DNA from 2 places in the Exiguobacterium sp. QJM3NY_9 genome. Region 2 is predicted to be linked to the other one. Evidence: riboswitches for the same ligand, from Rfam matches in the RefSeq annotation. Region 2 holds a riboswitch; the other holds the start of a gene.

Region 1 (3,403 bases), 400 kb from region 2:
TCCTTCCGCGACGAGGGCGAGGGCAAGTGTCGCACCCATCGATTGTCCGGCGATGAAGATGGACGAACAATGATTGGTTAAGACGTCGAACCCTTGGCGGAGGCTTTGTTTCCAATCTTCGGCAGTCGACGCTTCGAAATCCTGGATACTCGTCCCGTGCCCGTCGAGGCGCGGAGCATACACAGTGAACCCTTGGGCGGCAAAATATTCTCCGACAGTGCGGACGCTTTGAGGGGTGGCGTTAAAACCGTGAGACAGTAAAATACCGATTGGACCTCGTTCAATCAAAAAATCTTCTGCGCCACACAGAACAGGTGATGATGAATTCATAAAGGGTTCCTCCTTCTATTAAAAAACTCGTAGTGCTTTAGGCGCACTACGAGATTATCGTAAGTATCATCCAAAGCATCGGCTTTGCTGGTCGGAGCACCTTGCATGTTGCAGGTTGCCGTGGGTTCGTAGAGCCAGATCTCTCGCCCACTCTTGATATATCGTATAGGAATTGTCGGAATAATCATTGTGAAGAGAATATCATTGATTGAAATACGTTGTCAAGACGTTAAAAAGAAGTCAAAATTGATAAACTGGGTAATTTGGTTTAATTTTGAAAATATGGTTGACTTGAGAAGGGAATCCCCGTAGTGTAAGCAGTAGATTCACGACATAAGAACGACTTGAAACATCACACATATGAACTTCATACCGCAGCACTTATCGAGAGAGGTGGAGGGACTGGCCCTACGAAACCTCGGCGACAGACTTCTTACGTCGTACTGTGCCAATTCCATCAGACGTTTGTCTGAAAGATGAGCTGAGCGGATTCTGCCTTAGTGCAGATGAGAGGACCCTTTTCTTTTAAGAGAAGGGTCCTTTTTTGATGTTTTTCTAAAAAAGAGAATGAAATACAATTCATTTTGTATTTTAGAATGACCTATGCTAATCTTGAGCTGTATAACTCAATAACCAGTTCTTCGGGGTAGGGTGAAAATCCCAACCGGCGGTGATGCGATCAATGGATCGACGAGCCCGCGACCTGCAGTGTACGCACTGTGGCTGACTTGGTGAGACTCCAAGGCCGACGGTAAAGTCCGGATGGGAGAAGGACGAAACAATGCGCTTGCTGCCATTTTCTGGAAAAATGTTTTCAGGGAAAGGTCTGTTTCTGTATGTGTAAAAACAGAAACGCGAGACGCTTATTTCGTCAATCCTTCAATCACGACGCCCCCTTTTACAGGAGGCGTCTTTTTTATTGAAAGGAGCGGAAAAAATGGAAACATTCATGAGTTATGCGATGCAACTAGCACACATGTTAAACGGTCAAACGAGCCCGAATCCGAGTGTCGGCTGCGTCATCGTCAAACAGGGGCGGATTGTTGGTTTTGGGGCCCACCGTTATGCGGGAGGACCCCATGCCGAAGTCGAAGCGCTCCTCATGGCAGGTGAAGCGGCACGCGGAGCCGATCTCTACGTGACGCTCGAACCGTGCAATCATCACGGCAAAACACCGCCGTGTACGGAAGCGATTCTAAAAGCCGGCATTGCGCGCGTCTTTATCGCGACAGAGGACCGCCACGCGCTCGTCGCAGGAAGCGGTATCACACGTCTCCGTCAGGCGGGGATTGAGGTTGAAGTCGGGTTGCTAAAAGATAAGGCGGAGGCATTATACGAACCGTTTTGGAAGGCAATCGAACGAAAACGTCCGCATGTCACAGTGAAAGTCGCCCAAACGATGAACGGGACGGTCGCGACGGGTGAACAACGCTTTATCACTTCAGAAGCGGCACGTGCTGACGGACGGCAGTTACGCGGGACACACGACGCGATTCTCGTCGGAAGCGACACGGTGATCATCGATGACCCGGCATTGACGTTGCGCAGTTCGACCGGCATCGAACCGGTCCGCGTCATCGTCGATCGGCGGGGGCGCCTGACGGATGAGTTTCAAGTCATGAATGACGGATTGAATCCGACGTATTGGTTGACGGAACAGCCACGAACAAGCGAACGGGCGAACGTGACGGTTTTCGTCGGGACGTATGCGACACCGGACCAAATCCTCGAACTTTTATATGAACAAGGCATCCGGCGTGTATTGATTGAAGGCGGTCCCACGATTCAATCCGCATTTTTAGAAGCGGATCTCGTGGATATGATCGAACTCTATCAGGCACCGTCCCTCTTCAGTGGGACAAAGTCTTTGACGACGGAACAGGACATCGAAGACCGTTTTGATTTAGTGAAAATGAACCAAATCGGACCGGACGTCCATCTCCAGTATGTACGAAAGGAGAGGATGACATGTTTACCGGATTGATTGAAGAACTCGGCACAATAAAACGGAAAGTCCCTCGACCGAACGGGTTGGCGCTCGAAATCGAAGCGACAGCAGTGCTTGACGGAACAAAGATTGGCGACAGCATTGCCGTTGATGGCATTTGTTTGACGGTGACGGCGATGACGAAGAGCGGATTCACGGCCGATGCGGTCCATGAGACGATCCGAGCGACGTCGCTGCAGACGTTACGGGTCGGAGCAGCCGTTCAACTCGAACGCGCGATGCCGGCGAATGGACGGTTCGGTGGTCACTTCGTCAGCGGGCATATCGACGGAACGGCTCGTTTTCTCAGCCGGCGACCGGACGGTGAAGCGATGGAATACCGTTTTGAGGCAGGCGATTGGAGCAAGTACTGTATTCCGAAAGGATCGATTGCAATCAATGGTACGAGCCTGACACTGCAACATGTCGGAAACGACGCGGTGACGATTTCATTGATTCCCCATTCACGCCAAGTCACGACGTTCGATCGCTTGCAGACGGGTGCCCTCGTCAATATCGAATGTGACTTGATGGCGAAACATCTCTATCACTTTACGCAGAAGGATGCGAAGACGGACTGGTCGGCATTTTTAGGAGGCGAAGCATGATGAACGGATTTGATTCGATTGAAGAAGCAGTGGATGACTTAAAACGCGGACGACCGATTATCGTCTGTGACGATGAAAACCGTGAGAACGAAGGGGATCTCGTGTTACTTGCGGAACACGCGACACCCGAGATGATTAACTTCATGATCACTTACGGCAAAGGACTCGTCTGTGTCCCGGTCAGTCCGGATATCGCAACACGACTCGAACTCCGACCGATGACAGATGTCAACACGGATCCGCACGGAACGGCTTTTACGATCAGCATTGATCATGAAGATGCGAAAACCGGCATCAGTGCAGCGGAACGGGCAATGACGATTCAGCGGATGTTGACGGATGGTCCAAAGCAGTTCAAGCGTCCCGGACATATCTTCCCGTTGATTGCAAACGAAGGCGGCGTCCGCGTCCGGCGTGGTCATACGGAAGCAGGGATCGATTTGGCACGGCTCGCGGGAAGCGCAGAAGCGGCCGTCAT
Region 2 (3,403 bases):
CGTTCGAATTGTTGATGACATCGACGTCATGCTCCTCGAACCATTCCTGAACGTAAGAGGATACTTTATCAGATAAGAACGATAGGACAGATGGACCACGATCGAATAAACGAATCTTCAAGTCCTTGCGACTTTCGTGGAGTTCACTTGCTAGTTCAACACCCGAGAGACCGGCACCGACAATCGAGACCGTCGCGCCTGGCGACAGTCCACAAATCGCTTGATGCGTTTTGCGTGACTCTTCGAGTGTCTGAATGCTATAAGTAAACTCTTGAGCACCCGGTATGTTATGGTATTTATCTTCGCAACCTAATGCGATGATGAGATCGTCATAAAAAAGTTCTGTCCCGTCTTGCAAGAACACAGAATTCGTCTCTGGCGAGATGTTAACGACATGTCCATATTTATATGTGAGATGTTTCCCCTCCGGAAATTCAATCCGGACATCACGATCGGATAATGTACCTGCTGCAAGAGCGTAATACTCGGTCTTTAGTGCGTGATACGGCAATCGATCGACAAGCGTCACGGCGACCTCTTCATCCTTGAAGCGTTCACAAATTCGCATTCCGCCATATCCGCCACCTAAAACGACTAGTTGCTTCATAACTTAAAATCCCCCTTAGTTCCCCTAAATCAGTCTGACCTTGTATAATACGACAAGAGGAAGGTAAATTCCTGCTTAAAGGAGGAAAAAAAGTGAATCCCATTATTGAATTTTGTATCAGTAACTTAGCGGCAGGGGCACAAGTCGTCATGTCACAACTCGAACGCGACCCGAATGTCGATGTCGTCGAGTATGGTTGTCTTGGCTACTGCGGCATCTGCTCGCTTGATCATTTTTGTCTTGTTGACGGCCAGACCGTCATCGGAGAGACACCGGAAGAACTGTTAGAAAACATCTACGCTAAAATCGAAGAAAATGAACTCTAAAAAAATCCCCCACCTCAAATGAAGTGGGGGATTTTGTCGGTCGGTCGGCGGGCGCGCCTAGGACTTATGCAGCTTGTTGACGACGGTTGATCCAAGGTTTTAATTTTAAGAACAGCGGAATGAAGAGTGCTGAGATGAAGAGGGCCTTGATGATGTTGAACGGCAAGATACCAGCGATGATCGTTGTCCATTTGACAGCCGGATCAAGCATGTAGTCCATCCCGAAGAACCAAGCATATGCCGGGAGGATCAAAACATAGTTGAGAATCGCAAGTCCAAGTGCCATGGTAATTGTTCCTGCGACTAAGCCGGTTGCAAGACCTTGCGTTGATTTCTTTTTATGGTAGAACCAGCTGACAGGAAGAATGAAAGCAACACCCGCTGCAAAGTTTGCAAGTTCGCCGACCGGAACACCGCTTCCGCGGAAAATATAATAGAGAACGTTCTTCAATGCTTCGACGATTACACCCGCTACCGGTGAGAACATGATAGCAGCAATCAACGCCGGGACATCACTGAAGTCGATTTTTAAATAGTTCGGTAAAAAGGGTAGTGGGAAGTTGAGTAACATAAGAACAAATGAAATTGAACCTAACATTGAGAGTGTGACCATTTTTTGAGTGCGTTTCATACGAGTAAAATCTCCTTTTTTTCGTTCCTCTCGATGAAGTATTGGCATGACTGCGTCCAAAATAAACCCCCGTTGAATAAGATTCAACAGGGGAGAAGTCCGCAATAAAATAAGCCTATCCGAAATGTGCAAAATCGGAATAAGTCTATATACATGCCGCCATCTTCTCCCATCCAGACTATACTGTCGGCTCCTGAGTCACACAGAATCAGCAAATAGCGCCCTATTCGCTCGCGGGCTTCAGACAAAAGTCTGTTTACCGCCGGTCGGGAATTTCACCCTGCCCTGAAGATGGAACGATTTAATTTTTTTGATACAATTCATTTATACAACGAATTCAAGATAGTTTCAAGCAACTAGGTTTCGAATCTACGTAAAGTTGCGTATACTATAGAAAAAGGGAAGGTGATTACATGATCCAATTAACAGAAGCAGCTGCTCTTCAAGTCAAAGAGATGATGCAACAAGCGCCGGACGATGAAAGAAATCTCCGCATGCTCGTTCAAGGTGGCGGATGCAGTGGTCTCTCCTACGGAATGGGTTTCGATAGCCAAAAGGAGACGGACCTGACATTTGAGCAACATGGTGTCAATGTCATCGTCAATGAAAAAGACTATCCGGTCGTCAAAGGATTAGAAATTGACTATAAACAATCGATGCTCGGTGGCGGATTCACAATCACGAATCCGAATGCAATCGCGACATGCGGCTGCGGGACATCATTCAGAACAGCGACGAACGCCGGGACACCCGGTGGTTGCTAACTCACAACGTGGACCTCAGAGTCCGCGTTTTTTTGTTTTTTCGTGCGATACAGGATTTTAAGAATCGGGTAGAGAAGACAGTAAGGCAACGGAATGAGTACGTCATCATTAAGGAGGACTATCGATGCGAAAAGTGTTGATTTTTGGTGGGACACGTTATTTTGGAAGACGCCTGGCATTACGACTCGCTGACGCCGGCGATGATGTGACGCTCGTCACACGGGGGGAACATACGCCACCTGTCGCGAAGGGCTTGACATTCTTTAAAGGGGACCGGACGTCAAGTAGTACGATGAAAGATTTAGGGAGTCAAAACTGGGATATCATCTACGACAATATTTGTTTTAATCCATATCAAGCAAAACTTGCCGTCGATGCATTCGAAGGAAAGGTCGGACGCTACATCTTAACGTCGACGATGTCCGTCTATGACGGGGGAGGAGCAAATCTTTCAGAGCGGGATTTCAATCCGTTTCCCGGGAAATATGACTTGGAACAGGAACATGATTACGGGGAAGGAAAGCGCCAAGCAGAAAGTTATTTCTTTCAACGGGCGACATTTCCTGTTATCGCCGTTCGCTTCCCGGTCGTCTTAGGACCGGATGATTACACGGAACGTCTCGTCTTCCATGTGAAACGTGCGCTCGCAGGGACTCCTGTGGTTGCTGAAAATCTTTATGCGAAGATGGGATATATCTCAAGCTATGAAGCGGCCTCGTTCCTTGAATGGTGTGGTCGTTCGACGATGACAGGACCGATCAATGCAGCGAGTGACGGGGTGTTATCGATTCAAGATTTGATGGATAAGATTGACCGTGTCGCAGGAACGGAATCAACGTTCGCGACGACGGGCGACGATGAATCACCACTGGCGCCGGAACGTGATTTCTATATGGATACGTCAGCAGCGAAAAAAGCCGGCTATTTATTCCAACACGTCGACGAGTGGCTCGATCGACTCATTGAAGAGGAGGTACGAAATCACAAATGATTACGTTAGTAAAACCGTCCGTCCATCTCGAAACGGAGTATTTAGACTTTCTGGCAGAATGGGAACAATCCGGGGAACCGATTG

The links. Region 2 has a riboswitch for FMN ahead of AC0VYQ_RS11900 (ECF transporter S component). Riboswitches for the same ligand answer to the same signal wherever they lie in the genome.
Region 1: it holds a riboswitch for FMN, as region 2 does, so the genes downstream of both, ribD (bifunctional diaminohydroxyphosphoribosylaminopyrimidine deaminase/5-amino-6-(5-phosphoribosylamino)uracil reductase RibD) here and AC0VYQ_RS11900 (ECF transporter S component) in region 2, are expected to answer to the same signal.

What each region holds. Positions count from the first base shown of each region.
Region 1 is NZ_CM149679.1:2,720,933-2,724,335, reverse strand. It holds gene AC0VYQ_RS13795 (alpha/beta hydrolase) at 1-330, opposite strand, end outside; SAM riboswitch class I at 391-493, opposite strand; SAM riboswitch class I at 709-813, shown strand; FMN riboswitch at 964-1,108, shown strand; gene ribD (bifunctional diaminohydroxyphosphoribosylaminopyrimidine deaminase/5-amino-6-(5-phosphoribosylamino)uracil reductase RibD) at 1,268-2,314, shown strand; gene ribE (riboflavin synthase) at 2,299-2,925, shown strand; gene ribB (3,4-dihydroxy-2-butanone-4-phosphate synthase) at 2,925-3,403, shown strand, end outside.
Region 2 is NZ_CM149679.1:2,323,012-2,326,414, reverse strand. It holds gene AC0VYQ_RS11910 (NAD(P)/FAD-dependent oxidoreductase) at 1-607, opposite strand, end outside; gene AC0VYQ_RS11905 (YuzB family protein) at 700-933, shown strand; gene AC0VYQ_RS11900 (ECF transporter S component) at 998-1,564, opposite strand; FMN riboswitch at 1,722-1,861, opposite strand; gene AC0VYQ_RS11895 (HesB/IscA family protein) at 1,978-2,328, shown strand; gene AC0VYQ_RS11890 (NAD-dependent epimerase/dehydratase family protein) at 2,453-3,319, shown strand; gene AC0VYQ_RS11885 (GNAT family N-acetyltransferase) at 3,316-3,403, shown strand, end outside.